2 regions of the Streptomyces sp. NPDC004051 genome follow, and region 2 is predicted to be linked to the other one. Evidence: riboswitches for the same ligand, from Rfam matches in the RefSeq annotation. Region 2 holds a riboswitch; the other holds the start of a gene.
What was found. A riboswitch is a leader RNA that binds a small molecule or an ion and turns the genes downstream of it on or off. The one in region 2 is predicted to bind glycine.
Positions count from the first base shown of each region.

Region 1: it holds a riboswitch for glycine, as region 2 does, so the genes downstream of both, cycA (D-serine/D-alanine/glycine transporter) here and gcvT (glycine cleavage system aminomethyltransferase GcvT) in region 2, are expected to answer to the same signal.

Region 1 is NZ_JBSGHG010000010.1:180,735-188,341, reverse strand. It holds gene ACWEQO_RS14225 (GlxA family transcriptional regulator) at 1-643, opposite strand, end outside; gene ACWEQO_RS14220 (hypothetical protein) at 932-1,105, opposite strand; gene ACWEQO_RS14215 (restriction endonuclease) at 1,625-2,377, opposite strand; gene ACWEQO_RS14210 (YceI family protein) at 2,877-3,755, shown strand; glycine riboswitch at 3,894-3,990, shown strand; glycine riboswitch at 3,991-4,082, shown strand; gene cycA (D-serine/D-alanine/glycine transporter) at 4,393-5,877, shown strand; gene ACWEQO_RS14200 (aldo/keto reductase) at 6,063-7,052, shown strand; gene ACWEQO_RS14195 (hypothetical protein) at 7,230-7,607, shown strand, end outside.
Region 2 is NZ_JBSGHG010000009.1:2,999-10,605, reverse strand. It holds gene ACWEQO_RS12545 (ABC transporter permease) at 1-761, opposite strand, end outside; gene ACWEQO_RS12540 (ABC transporter substrate-binding protein) at 879-2,549, opposite strand; gene ACWEQO_RS12535 (enhanced serine sensitivity protein SseB C-terminal domain-containing protein) at 2,976-3,761, opposite strand; gene ACWEQO_RS12530 (enhanced serine sensitivity protein SseB) at 3,902-4,693, opposite strand; gene ACWEQO_RS12525 (AAA family ATPase) at 4,823-5,488, opposite strand; glycine riboswitch at 5,707-5,804, shown strand; glycine riboswitch at 5,805-5,927, shown strand; gene gcvT (glycine cleavage system aminomethyltransferase GcvT) at 5,995-7,122, shown strand; gene gcvH (glycine cleavage system protein GcvH) at 7,276-7,607, shown strand, end outside.

The DNA.
Region 1 (7,607 bases), on a different contig from region 2:
CGAAGCGCTCACCGAGCGGTTCGGGGACGCTGCGCGGCACGTACTGGGCCTGGCCACCACTGCGGTAGGGGGCCGCGACCAGACGCCGGGCCGCGTGGTTGGACGCGGCCACCCCGAGGTCGCCGCGCAGGATGTGCAGGCACAGGTCGATGCCGGAGGCGGCGCCGGCCGAGGTGAGCACGCTGCCCTCGTCGACGAACAGCACGTTCTCGTCGACCTGGACGAGCGGATGCCTGGCCACCAGTGCCCGCGTGTAGTGCCAGTGCGTCGTGGCGCGCCTGCCGTCGAGCAGGCCCGTGGCGGCGAGCGCGAAGGCGCCCGTCGAGATGGCGGCGAGCCGCGCGCCCCGGTCGTGGGCGGCGATCAGGGCGTCGACGACGGCCTGCGGCGGGTCGTCGCGGTCCGGGAACCGGTAGCCGGGGACGAAGACGATGTCGGCCCACGCAAGCGCGTCGAGGCCGTGGGTGACGTGGTACGCGAGGCCATCGCCGCCGGCCACGAGACCGGGTGTCGCCCCGCACACCCGCACCTCGTACGGCATGCTCGCGCGGGTCGTGAAAACCTGCGCGGGAATTCCGACATCGAGCGGCTTCGCACCCTCGAGCACCAGGACGGCGACGCGATGCAGGCGGGAGGCTGGCATGGGACAGAGGCTACGGGGGTGTGACGTCGATACGCCCCCTGCGCACACACACCGACGGCGCGTCCGGTCCATGTACCTTCCGCGCCGTCCCGCTCTGCTCCGAACGGGGCCGCCCCGAACCGCGGGCCGAATGGCGTCGTTCGGTGCGGCGGAGCAGCGGGCTCGCGATCGAGATCGACATGCGGGCGTCTGATGGGAACCGGCTGACGCGGGCAAGGCCGGCCGCGAAGGGGGCTCGTGGTGTTCGCACTGCCCCGAGCCCTCGTCAGCGGGGCGCAGGGCCCAGGGTCAGCGTCGGCTCCTGGAAGCCAGGCCGCCACCGATCCCCGCCACATGCAGCGCCAGGGCGGTCAGTCCCAGCAGCATCACATTCGTCGAAGAGAACACATCATTGGTGCCGATGTCCGCCGCGTTGATCAAGAACGCGAAGAAGAACAGCACCGCAGCCACTATGCCCAGCATGAGCAGGCTCCTCTCTGACGGGTGAAGCACGTATGCCCCGACATCGCCTCCGCAAGCCGGGGCACAACGATCGGGCTGTTCCCGACCCGGTCCGGATGTGCGGTGGTCGGGGGCCAGTGGCTGTCGGTGACGGCGAAGCCCTCGGTGGACGCATCCCGGCCGGAAGTACCCGTGTCCGCCGAGGGCTTCGCGCTTGTCCACCCGTCGATCGAGCCGCCCGGCAGCGCTCTGCGGCACCTGACCGAGCCGCTCACGGGTCGCTGACGCCTGCGGTGCGGGCAGGCGGTCCCGGTCAGGCGGACGGTGCCGGCCAGGCGGACGGTGCCGGCCAGGCGGACGGTGCCGGCCAGGCGGACGGTGCCGGCCAGGAGGCGACCGTGTCGTGCGGGTAGGCGTGGCGGCCCGCGCCGCGGCGCCAGGGGTCATCGGCGGTGACGTGGATCTGTTCCACGTCTTCGGGGGCGGTGCGGAAGACGACGGTGAGGGCTGCTGGACGAAGTCCACCGGCGCTGACCGGTGTCAGCGGGCTTCGGCGTCCCGAACGGCTTTCACGGCCTCCCAGGGCCGGGGCCCGCTTCCCTCTGCCCAGCGCACCAACGCCTGCCGGTCCACACACACGATTCCGCACTGCTCGGCGTACTCCACCGCCGGCGCGGTGAAGTCGCTGGTGGTGACCAGGACAGCGACGTCGGCCTCGTGGATGGCGAAGCAGGTGCCGCCGAAACGCTGCATGTCCTGAGAACCGACCCGGTGGGAGTCGCCGTAGCGCTTGCACTGGATGACGACCCGCCACCCCTCGGGCGACACGGCGACAACGTCGGCGCCCAGATCCCCGGCACCGCCCACGACTTCCACACCGGAGCAGCCGTCGCGCTCGCAGAGGGAGGCGACCGCGGCCTCGAATTCCTCGGCATCCAGGGCGTCATAGTCGATGTCGACGTCCATGTCGAAAGCCACTCGCGGCCGGGGAACGGTCGCGGTCTCCCACGCCTCGGCCGCCTCCGTCGCCGCCTCGTCGAGCGCGGCCGCGGCCCGTCGTGCCGCTCTCGCCAGATGAAGACGGCGTCCCAGGCCCGCGACGCCTGCGGCACCCAGCAGGAGCAGGGCGAACGCCCAGCCGGGATGCCGCTCGGCGATGCCGACCGCCGTGCGGGCCCCGAATCCCAGGACGCTCACCACCACGGCCAGCAGGACGAAGAAGAAGGCTGTCGAGCGCAGGTCGAACCCGCGCCGGCGGTTCACGGTCGGCGTACGACGTACGGGGGCGGCCACGGTGATGAGTCCCCTCCTCGGGATCGATGCAAAGATCACTTCCTCCGTCTGCCCAGGACCGGAGGTCATGTGGGCGGCTGATTGCCGAGTACGACCGGACACGGCACTGCGGCCACCTTCACGAACCCACGAATTCACGAACGAGCGGCGGCGAAGCTCCTCACACACCCCAACCAGCCCCAGATGGCCGGAAATCCCCCGACTCGACACCAGCAGCAACAGAACACCATGAAGGTCCGACGTCGGGCCCCGGGCCGTCTCGTCAGACGTCGAAGGGGGTGACCGGACAGAGGAGCCGAGGGCGGGTGGGTGATCTTGATCGAGAGCCTGTCCGCCGGGAGCTTCGTCGTGCCGTGCAGACCTCGTCCGCCGGCGTCCCCGGCCACGCGGCCGGACTGGAAGGGCCCAGGGTAGCTGCCTATTGCATCCAAAGCCTCGGGGGTGATCGAATGTGCGTCCGGCGATCGGTGTTCTTGACGTTATGCAGAGGGTGTCGCACATGATGGGCCGCTGGCTGGCAAGCAGAACGAAACAGCGTCAGACAGGCCCCCTGGCAGCTGTGCAGACTCCCTCCGATGCCGGGGTGCTGAGCTGCCGGGTTCTCGGCCCGGCCGACGAGCCGGTGCCGAACGCCCGGTACGCGATCAACGACACCGTGGGACGCACACTGGTCGAGGGTGGGACGGATCCCTTCGGATCGTTCGTGGCCACGATTCCGGCGGGAGAGTACCGGCTCACGGTGTCCGCCGGGGGGTACCTGCCGTACCGGGTGCCGTGCACGGTCACCGAGAACTCCCTCACCTCGCTCGGCGACGTGACCCTGCAGGCGGCACAGCCGCTGGAGATGCCCGCGCCGGGTGACTGGGAGATCGATCTGGCGCACTCCTCGATCGTCTGCACCGCACAGCACATCGGGATGGCCCGGGTGCACGGCCGGTTCAACTCCTTCGCCGGGGTGGTGCGGATCGCCGGCGACGCGGCGCAGACGGCGATGCACGTGGTGATCGACGCGGGATCCATCGACACCAACATGAGGATGCGTGACGACCATCTGCGGTCGGCGGACTTCCTGGCCGTGGAGCGGTTTCCCACCATCGAGTTCTACAGCGACCGCTTCGTGCCCCGGGGCGGCAACCGGTGGGACGTCATCGGCGAGTTGTGGCTGCGCGGGGTGGCCCGTACGGTCACGCTGGACGTGGAGTACCTCGGGCTCGGCAACGGCATGCAGGGCGAGGCCCGGGCGGTCTGCCGGGCCACCGCCGAACTGCACCGCGACGACTTCCAGGTGAGCTGGCAGACGATGCTGGCGCGGGGTATCGCCGCCGTCGGCCCCACCATCCGGGTCGACATCGACGTGCAGGTCGTACCCCAGAGCTGACCGGCCGGCCTGCCCCCGCGCCCGCGCCCTCGGGAAGGCGGCACGGTCCTGGAACACCGCCCTGCCCGGCAGTAAACGATCATCGTTCTCGCAGCTCTTGACCGGCCGCCGGTGCGGGCCTAGCCTCACATCGCCGCTCATCCCGCTGCGGGAGAGCACCGGGTCAGCCAGACCCGGGCGCCGAAGGAGCAACACCTCCCCGGAAACTCTCAGGCACCCCTACCGCTCGGGCAGGCACCTCTGGAAAGCAGGCGCTCCCGTGCCTCGCCCACGGTGCAAGCCGCGGACCTCCGCGGCGAAGCTCTCAGGCTCCATGACAGAGGGGGAGGCTCCGCTCGGCAGCGCGGGTTCCTGCCCGTGCCCGACTCCTGAGGACCCCCCGATGGCTTTCTCGTTACCCCACCGCCGGCCGCCTGCCGCCCGCCGGCATCCCGACTGAGCTCCGGCTCTCCCCCACGGCCCTCCTGGGCCCACGCTCCCTGAAGGCGTGTTCGGCGTGCCCGGCACTTTTCCCGCCGGTCGCTCCCTCACTCATGCCGACTCTTTGTGCCCACTCGCTCCCCTCATACGTGTGCGGTCGTCTTCCAGGACACGCCTGTCCCGGCCCGCACGCACCGAAGATCCACGAGGTTCGCACATGCACAACAGCAGCAAAGCCGTCCCGACCACCGCCCCGAAGCCCGAGGCGGATCCCGGACAGCCCTCCTCCCCCACAGGTGAACAGCACCTCTCCCGGCAGTTGTCCAACCGGCACATCCAGCTGATCGCGATCGGCGGCGCCATCGGCACCGGCCTGTTCATGGGATCGGGCAAGACGATCTCACTGGCCGGCCCCTCGGTGATCTTCGTTTACATGATCATCGGCGCGATGCTGTTCTTCGTGATGCGGGCGATGGGAGAGCTGCTGCTCTCCAACCTGCGCTACAAGTCCTTCGCCGACTTCGCCTCGGACCTCCTCGGACCGTGGGCCGGCTTCTTCACGGGATGGACCTACTGGTTCTGCTGGATCGTCACCGGTGTCGCCGACGTCATCGCGATCGCCGGGTACGTGTCGTACTGGTGGGAAGGGCTCGCGCTGTGGATTCCGGCGCTCGCGGCGGTCGTCCTGCTGATCGTCCTGAACCTGCCCACGGTGAAGGCGTTCGGTGAGACCGAGTTCTGGTTCGCACTGATCAAGATCATCGCCATCGTGACGCTGATCGTCGTCGGATTCGGCATGGTGCTGGGCGGCTTCCAGGCGCCCGGGGGCACCACCGCGAGCTTCTCCAACCTCTGGAACGACGGCGGCTTCTTCCCCACCGGTCCCATGGGGTTCGTCGCGGGATTCCAGATCGCGACCTTCGCCTTCGTCGGCATCGAACTGGTCGGCACCACCGCTGCGGAGACCAAGAACCCGGAGCGGAACCTGCCCAAGGCGATCAACTCGATCCCGGTGCGCGTGATGCTGTTCTACGTGGTCGCCCTGATCGCGATCATCTCCGTCACTCCCTGGCGCCAGATCAGCCCGGACCGCAGCCCCTTCGTCGTGATGTTCACACTGGCCGGCCTCGGCATCGCCGCCTCCGTGATCAACTTCGTGGTACTGACCTCCGCCGCCTCGTCCGCGAACTCGGGCATCTACTCCACCTCACGGATGGTCTACGGCCTGGCTCACGAAGGCGACGCACCGGCACGGTTCGGCAGGCTCACCTCCCGGAAGGTACCGGTCAACGCCCTGCTCCTGTCCGGTCTCTTCCTGCTCCCCGGCGTCGTCATGGTCACCATGGGCGACTCGATCATCGAGGCCTTCACGCTGGTGACCACCATCTCGGCCCTGCTGTTCATGTTCGTCTGGTCGATCATCCTGATCTGCTACCTCGTGTACCGCAGGCGCCGTCCCCACCTGCACGAGGCGTCGACGTTCAAGATGCCCGGCGGCGTCGTCATGTGCTACGTCGTACTCGCCTTCTTCGCGTTCCTCGTCTGGGCGCTGACCCAGAAGGAGGACACCCTGCAGGCGCTGCTGGTGACCCCGGTGTGGTTCGTCGTCCTCGGCATCGCGTGGACGGTGCTCCGTCACCGCCGCCGTCAGGCCCGGCAGACGGCGGCAGTGACGGGCTCCCCGGAACAGCCCCTGCACTGAGGTGACGCCGCGGCCCTCCCGGAACCGAGGTTCCGGGAGGGCCGCGGCGTGCCTGGAGGCAGCGGTGCCCGTGTCGTCCGGCGCCTCTCACGGGATGCCGGGGAGCGGAATCCGTCGCTAAATGGATGAGCGGCTCGGTGTCGGCCGACCGATGAACGCGGGTGCGGAAAAGACTGGGAGACGGCATGCAGAAGCGCAGTCTGCGGGACCTTCAGGTATCGGCCATCGGCCTGGGGTGCATGGGTATGTCCGCCTTCTACGGATCCACCGACCGGGAGGAGGCGATCGCGACCGTCCGGCGCGCCCTGGACCTCGGGGTGAACTTTCTCGACACCGCGCAGATGTACGGGCCGCTCACCAACGAGTCACTGATCGGCGAGGCGATCCGGGGGCATCGCGACGAGTACGTGATCGCGACGAAGTTCAACTACCGGATGGACAACGCCGTACCCGGGGACATCAGCACGGTCGGCCCCCAGGACGGCTCGGCCGAGCACGTCCGGAGCTCGGTCCACGGTTCCCTGCAGCGGCTGGGTACCGACCACATCGACCTGTACTACCAGCACCGGGTCGACCCGAACGTACCCATCGAGGAGACCGCCGGCGCGCTGGGCGAACTGGTCGCCGAGGGCAAGGTGCGGTACATCGGCCTGAGCGAGGCGAGTGCGGAGACCCTCCGGCGCGCCCACGCCGTGCACCCGGTCACCGCGGTGCAGACCGAGTACTCGCTGTGGTCACGGGACGTGGAGGCCGAGGTGCTGCCCGCCTGCCGGGAGCTGGGCATCGGCTTCGTGCCGTATTCGCCGCTCGGCCGCGGTTTCCTCGCCGGGCGGTTCACCTCGCCGGACGAGCTGGACGCGGACGACTGGCGCCGGGAGAACCCGCGCTTCCAGGACGCCAACCTGGAGGCGAACCTGCGGCTGGCGGCGAAGGTGAAGGAGATCGCCGCCGAGAAGGACGTGACCCCGGCCCAGTTGGCCATCGCCTGGGTGCTGGCCCGGGGCGAGCACCTGGTGCCGATCCCGGGCACCAAGCGCCGCGCCTACCTGGAGCAGAACGCCGCCGCGGTCGGGATTGCGCTGACCGAGGACGACCTGGCCCGCATCGACGCGGAGCTGCCCGAGGCGGCGGGTGAGCGGTACGACGAGGCGGGGATGCGAACCGTCGATCGCTAGCCGGGGCGCGGCAGCGGCTGCCGGGTCCTGCGTCCGGCGGCGGCGTGGCTCCTTCGCATGCGCGCGGATCCGGCCGACCTCCGGCTCCCCTGCGACCGGCAGCACCGCACCGTACACCTGCACACCACAATGCCCCAAAAGGTGCGAAACGCCCGGCGAGTTCACGGAGGCGGACCCATGCAGGACAACGCCGAGTACGACGAGGACCCCGTCGAGGAGCACGGCCCGGACGACGGCGGACCCGGCACCGAGGACGAGGCGGCCACGGTTCGCGAAGAGACCGACGCGTCTCCCGATGTCTTCCTCGACGTTCCTGTGCTGAAGGTCGACCAGATCGACCTGGACGTGGAGGACCTGCGGGCGCATGTCTCGCTGCAGGCCGAGGTGCTGGACCTGTTGAAGTTGAACGTGGGCGCCGACGTCACGCTCGGCCGGGTGCACCTGGGTATCTCGGGTGTGGAGGCGCAGGCCCAGCTCAAGGTGCGTCTCGACAACGTCGTGACGATCGTCGACCGGGTGCTGACCACGCTCGATCGCAACCCGGAGATCGTCCAG
Region 2 (7,607 bases):
TTGCGCAGCACGTGCCGGCCGCGGACGACGCTCCGCTTGAGGCCCTTGGCCTCGGCGGTGCGGACGTAGTCCTCGTCCTGCACCTCGAGGACGCTGGCGCGGGTCATGCGCACGATGACCGCGAGCGGGATGGAGGACAGGGCGAGGGCGGGCAGGACCAAGTGCATGATCGCGTCCCAGGCCGCGTCGAACTCCCCGGTGAGGACGCCGTCCAGGACGGCGAGGCCGGTCACGCTGGTGGCGTCGATGCCGGTTTCCTGGCGTCCGTAGCTGGGGAAGATCCCGAGCTCGACGGCGAAGACCTGCTTGAGGATCAGAGCCAGGAAGAAGACCGGGATGCAGATGCCGACGAGCGATCCGGAGACCGCGGTGACGTCGAGCCAGCCGCCGCGGTGGCGGGCGGCGAGGTAGCCGAGCGGGATGCCGACGGCCACGGCGATCATGATCCCGAGGAGGGACAGCTCCACGGTGGCGGGGAAGCGCAGGACGAACTCGTCCCACACCGGCTGTCCGGTCTGGGTGCTGGTGCCCAGGTCGAGTTCGGCGATGCGCTTGAGGAAGCGCCAGTACTGGACGTACACGGGCTGGTCCAGCCCGAGCGCGCGGTTGATGCGGATTACTTCGGCCTCGGTGGCCTTTTCCCCCAGGATCGCTGAGGCGGGTCCGCCGGGCAGCCGGTCGAGCCACAGGAAGAGCAGTACCGACAGGCCGAGCAGCGTGGGTATGAGCTGGAGCAGTCTTCGTACGACGAGACGCAGCACCCCGCATGCCCCTTTCTTGCGTGATGTCTTACATGAATGGACCCGCCCGGCCGCCGAGTTCCGACGGCCGGGCGGACCCCCCGTTTTTCGTTTCTTCGTTTCCTGCCTACTGCTCGCTTACTTGAACGAGACCTCGGAGAAGACTTCCTGCGTCAGCGGGGAGACGTTCGGCGGGTTCACGTTCTTGGCGAAGGCGATGGCCGGCGGGGAGGAGGAGATCGGGACGCCCGGCAGGTAGTCCATGACGACCTCGTTGGCCTTCGTGTACGCGGCGATGCGCTCGTCGTGCTTGCCGAGCTTGGAGCCGGCGTTCACGGCGTCGAAGACCTTCTTGTCCTTGAAGCCCCACTGCTTGTCGTACCCGGAGAACCAGGTGCCGATGAAGTTGTAGCCGTCGTTGAAGTCACCGGTCCAGCCGAGCATGTGCAGGTCGCAGGAGCCCGACTCGGTGGCGTCCAGGTAGTCCGGGGCCCACTTCATCGCCTTCGGCGTGACGGTGATGCCGGACTTCTCCAGGTCGGCCTTCATCAGCTCGAACAGGTCCTGCGGGGCAGGCATGTACGGGCGGGTGACCTCGGTCGGGTAGCAGAAGTCGACCTTCAGCTTCTCCTGACCGGCCTTCTTCAGGAGCTTCTTGGCGGCGTCCGTGTCGAAGGGGTACTGCTTGACGCTCTTGGAGTAGCCCTCGATCGTGTCGGGCATGAACTGGTCGGCGACCTTGCCGCCCTCGGGCAGCTGGGTCTTGACCAGGTTCTCCTTGTCGATCGACTGCGCGATCGCCTGGCGGACTTCCTTCTTCTTCAGCGCGGGGTTGGCCTCCTGGCTCATGCCCACGTAGAAGAGGTTGAAGACGCCACGGGTCGGGACGACGTAGCCCTGGTCCTCGAGGGTCTTGACGTCGGCCGGGGCGACGAGGTCGTAGCCGTCGATGTCACCGGCCTGGAGCGCCTGGCGGCGGCCCTCCTCGGTGTCGATGGTACGGAAGACCAGGTTCTTGACCTTGGCCTTCTCACCCCAGTAGTCGTCGAAGCGCTCGAGGGCGACTTCCTTGTTGCCCTTGTTCCACTTCGTGATCTTGTACGGGCCGGTACCGGCGACCGTGCCGGCCTCCTGGCTGTACTTGGGGTACGTGATGGCGTCGCCCTTGGAGGAGGCGTCCTGCTTCTTGTACTCCTCGATCGCCTTCGGCGAGTGGATCGCCAGGGCGTTGAGGGAGAAGCCGCCGGGGAGGTTGGCGGAGGGCTTCTTGACCTCGATGACGGCGGTGTTCTCGTCCTTCGCGGTGCAGGACTTGTAGTTCGCCTCGGGCGTCTCCTTGTCCTCGTTCTTCGCGAAGCCGCCCATGATGGTCTGCCAGTAGTAGGAGACCGCGCTGGACTGGTAGGTGCCCGTCCAGTTGAACCAGTGGTCGTAGTTGGCGCAGACGGCCTCGGCGTTGAACGCCTCACCGTCGTGGAACTTCACGTTCTTGCGGAGGTTGAAGGTCCAGACGGTGCCCTTGTCGTTGCTGGACCAGTCCTCGGCGAGACCGCCGACCATCTCGCTGCCGCCGGACTCGTGCTCGATGAGAGCCTCGAACGCCTGCCGCGTCACACGGAAGGTTTCACCGTCACTGGCGAGGGAAGGGTCCAGGGAGCCAGGGTCACCGGCGCCGGCGAAGACGAAGGTGTCCTTCTTGCCGTCGCTCTTGTTGTCACTGTCCCGGTCGCTGGAGCAGCCCGTGGCGATCAGAGCGACCGCCACCGCGGCCGTGATCGCCCGAGCCGCTCGGGACTTGGTTATGCGCATATTGGGGCCACTCCGGGTCCGCTATGTGGATGCATCTTGACCGGCCGAACACTACAGATGTTCACAGCGAGTCGAGAACAGTCCGGATACCGGTGATACCTACCTGAGATCTGAACAGTTGACATAAGGGACGCTTCCGGCGCCCCTCCGTCGGGAAGTGACCATCCTGAGACATCCGGAACCTCCCCAGCGGCCGCCCGAGAAGTGCCGAACAGCATGAAGAACGGGTGAAACCGCAGGTGACAGGCGGTCAACCGGCCATAGCTGAGCGCGCATGACCTGAAAACTGACGTGACATCAGTCTCGTCGGCGGCACGGACGTCCACCGTCGGCCATGGTGTCCACCATCTGGACATCGTCACGCTGAGTCAGGAACGGCGGGCACGACGGCCCCGGTCGGCCCGGCCCCTCCCGGATACGGCCCGGTCAGCGCTGGTGCGCGGGCGGGTAGCCGGAGCCGGCGGGGGGCGGGAGGGCCCCGTGGGCCTCACGGTCGTAGAACGGGCGGGCGTTGGCCCGCAGCCACATGGCGACCGGGTCGTGCTCGTCGGTCATCGCGACGGTCGACACCGGGAGCCCGTCCGGGACGGCGCCGATGGACTGCTGCATCATCGCGCGCACCGCGTCGACGGCCGGCGGCGAGGTGTCGTACACGTCCAGCCCGATGGCGAGGTACGGCGCGCCCAGCGCCGGCTGCACCCAGGCGCGGCGCAGCGCGCGGACCGCGGGCGTGCGGTGCGCGTTCTGCGTGAGCAGGGCGTAGAACTGGGGGATCTCGATGGCGGGTTCGGACAGCCGCAGCGGCCCGGCGGGCTGCCGGTCGAGGCCGGTGGCGAGCCGGCGCAGATCGAGCCACGGGATGCCGAGGCCGCCGCCGGGGGCGTGCGGGTTGAGCCAGAGACCGTAGTGGTCGGGGTAGAGGGCGCGGGCCGCCTCGAGGCCGTCGACGACCTCGTACGACCGGTTCCAGCCGCTGGCGGACAGCTCCTGGGCGGAGGTCACACAGGGCGCGTAGCCGAAGCCGTCGACCTCCATGTTCGCGTACTGGGCGTCCGGGGAACCGGCCTGACCGTGCCACAGCAGCATCCAGACATGACCGGAGGAGGGGGTCGCGAGCGCACGAAGCAACGCCTCATAGGCGTCGTAACGCCCGGGGGTCACCTGGCGCAGCATGTGCTCGACCTGCCCGGCCGCCGCGGTGCCAGCGCTCACTTTGTATCGCCCCTCCGTACAACACCCTCGCCCCAGCCAATGAACCTAGCTTAAGCCGCCCGCGGCCCGGGGGCTCCGCCCGTCCGGCGGGCGCCGGCGGGCCGAGGGGCGGGCGGCCGCCCGCGGCTCCGCCGGGCGGGTCAGCCCTCGCGCTGGTAGAAGGGGCGGACGCGGTCGCGCATCCACTCGCCGACCGGGTCCTGGGCCACGTCCAGCAGAACCAGGTTGACGGGCCACTTCACCGGCCGGAGGCCCAGCGCGCGGCCCAGGGCGTCGCCGGGGAGGCTCCGCAGATCGCCCTCCCACCGGGAGAGTTCGACCCCGATGAACAGCACCGGGTCCGCGGTCTCGATCTCGGCGAGGCAGCGGCGGGCGGTGCTGACGACACCGGTCGACTCGAACTCCGCGCCCGCGGCGGCGAGGAAGTCCACCGGATCCTCCTGCCAGTCGGGCTCGAACAGCTTGACCCGGCCGCCGCCCGCCGGATCGTCCAGCGGGCCGCGTCCGGCGCGGCACAGTTCGGCCACGGCGGGCGGCGGCAGCGGGACGCCGACCACTCCGCCGGGGTTCACCGCGATCCCGGCCTGCGGCGGCAGACCCCGCGCGAACTCCACCGCGGGCGCGACGGTGAACGACATGTGGGAGCCGACGACCTGGCGGAACTGTTCCTCGGAACTGAAGACCGGGACGTACGCCTGCCCCTCGATCTCCAGGGTGGGCAGGTCCAGCGGGCCGCTGTGCGGGCCGCCGCCGTTCGGCAGCGGAACCCAGACGGGGCTCCTGCCCAGTACCTCGATGATCCGGCCGTCCGCCGCGGGGACGCCGAGGGAGGCGGAGAGCACCTCCTCCAACTCGTTGCCGGGCCATCCTCCGTGCGGATGGGGGTGAGTCTGTGCCGGGAAGTCCGCGGAGAAGCCCGCCGGGAAGTCCATCTGCCTACCGCCTGCCTGGAACCACTGCTGTGGCTGAAAAGGCTAACCGCTGCCGCTCCGCAGCCGGCAGCCCGTGCACCCGCCCGCCCGTGCACCCGCCCGCCCGTGCCACGCCCGCCCGTGCGGTCGTCAGCCCGTGAAGTCGATGCGGCGCAGCGTGTCCGCCGCGTCCCGGTCGACCAGGACCGCCGTTCCGCAGCCCGCGGGCAGGTCGCCGCGCTCCACGGACCGCAGCAGCCGGTCGACGGCGGTGCGGTGCCGCAGGAAGGCGTACCGGGAGACACCGCGGCCGCGCTCACGCTGACCGTCCAGTGCCTGCTCCGGGGGGACGGCCAGCAGCAGCAGGTGCAGCCCCGCGCCCCGGCGGCGGGCCTCGCGGGCCAGCCAGCGGCGCACCCAGGCGTGGGTACCGCAGTCGTGCACGACGACCCCCTCGCCGGTGCGCAGGGCTCGGCGCAGCCCGGCGTAGTGGTCGAGGCGGACCAGGGGCCGGTACACCGCGTACGGCAGGAGGCGCGGCATGCGGCGGTCCCAGCGGTCGCGGGTGTCCTGGGAGTCGATCCGGGTGCCGCGCACCGCGCGCCGCATCAGCGTGGACTTGCCGCTGCCGGGCAGTCCGGTGACCACGACGAGGTCGCGGGGGCCGAAGACCAGGGCGTGCGGACCGCGGCCGGCGCACGCGCGCAGGTCGCGGACGACGGGCGCCGGCCGCGCGCCGTGGGCCTCCCCGGACGAGGGGGCCTGCTGCCCGGGCGGCGCGACACCCGTCGTGGCGTACGCCGTGGTCCTGTTCACCGTGAGTCCTCCCCTGGGGCAAGTGCCGGAGCACCCTCCCCGCCGAGTGTAAAGAGACGGTAACGGCGGACGCCTCTTCATTCCGTCCGTTTCTCGATACAGACCTGTCACAGCCCTCCGTACAGACCTGAGCACCCTGTGCTCACGAGGGAAAGGTCCCCCTGCCGAAGCCTCACGATGCGTGCAATGATGAGCGCGCCAACTGCATACCGGCCGTTTGAATCCGCGCGGGAGAGTCCCTGGCACGTTTCGCCGGGGCGCCGAAGGAGCAAGTCCCTCCCTTGAATCTCTCAGGCACCGTTACCGCGCGGGCCAGGCACATCTGAAAAGCGGGCCGCCGCGCGAGTTTCCGGTGGCTCCACCCAAGGTGCAAGCCGTGACGTCCCCTGCGCGGACGGTCATGGCGAACCTCTCAGGTTCCGATGACAGATGGGGAGGAACGTCCTCGCCCTCCCCGTGCCCGGCCCCGGCCGACGGGGGACCCCATCGCCCTGGGAGACCGACCGATGAGCAGTACCGAACTCCGCCGGACAGCGCTCGACGCCCTGCATCGTTCGCTCGGCGCCACGATGACCGACTTCGCCGGCTGGGACATGCCCCTGCGCTACGGCTCCGAGCGCGACGAGCACAACGCCGTGCGCACGAAGGCGGGCCTCTTCGACCTCTCGCACATGGGCGAGATCACCGTCACCGGCCCGCAGGCGGCGCGGTTCCTGGACTACGCCCTGATCGGCAACATCGGGACCGTCAAGCCCGGCCGCGCCCGCTACACCATGATCTGCAACGAGGACGGCGGCATCCTGGACGACCTGATCGTCTACCGGCTCGGTGCGGTCGAAGCCCCCGAGTACCTGGTCGTCGCCAACGCCTCCAACGCCCAGGTGGTGCTGGACGCCCTCGTGGAGCGGTCGGCGGGCTTCGACGCCGAGGTCCGCGACGACCGCGACGCCTACGCGCTGATCGCGGTGCAGGGCCCCGAGGCCGCCGGCATCCTCAAGAGCCTGACCGATTCGGACCTGGACGGCCTGAAGTACTACGCCGGCCTGCCCGGCACGGTCGCCGGCGTCCCCGCGCTCATCGCCCGGACCGGCTACACCGGTGAGGACGGCTTCGAGCTGTTCGTCGCGCCGGAGCACGCGGTCGGGGTGTGGCAGGCGCTGACCGAGGCGGGCGAGGGCGTGGGGGTGACCCCGTGCGGGCTGGCCTGCCGGGACACGCTGCGCCTGGAGGCCGGCATGCCGCTGTACGGCAATGAGCTGAGCGCCTCGCTGACGCCGTTCGACGCCGGGTTCGGCCGGGTCGTGAAGTTCGAGAAGGAGGGCGACTTCGTGGGCCGTGCCGCCCTGACCGAGGCCGCCGCCCGCGCCGAGCGGACCCCGCCCCGCGCCCTGGTGGGCCTGGTCGCCGAGGGCCGCCGGGTCCCGCGCGCCGGGTACCCGGTGGTGGCCGGCGGCGAGGTGATCGGCGAGGTCACCTCCGGGGCGCCCGCGCCGACGCTGGGCAAGCCGATCGCGATGGCGTACGTCGACGTGGCGCACTCGGCGCCGGGTACCCCGGGCGTGGGCGTGGACATCCGCGGCAGCCACGAGCCGTACGAGGTCGTGGCGCTGCCGTTCTACCAGCGGCAGAAGTGACACCGCCGTAGGACGTGGGCCGCGTACGCGACCGCGCCGGTCGGGGCCGTGACCTCCGCCCCCCCACCCCTCCCTTCGGCTCCATCCACCCCTTTCGTCCCCTTTCTCCGCCGTCGACCCCGGCGGTCCCTCGCACACAGGAGGATCCAGATCATGAGCAACCCCCAGCAGCTGCGTTACAGCAAGGAACACGAGTGGCTGACGGCCGCCGAGGACGGCGTGTCGACGATCGGCATCACGGAGCACGCGGCCAACGCGCTCGGCGACATCGTGTTCGTCCAGCTCCCGGACGTCGGCGACACCGTGACCGCGGGCGAGACCTGCGGCGAGCTGGAGTCGACCAAGTCGGTCAGCGACCTGTACTGCCCGGTCACCGGCGAGGTCACCGAGGTCAACGAGGACGTGGTGAACGACCCGTCGCTGGTGAACTCGGCCCCCTTCGAGGGCGGCTGGCTGTTCAAGGTGCGGGTGAGCGACGAGCCGGC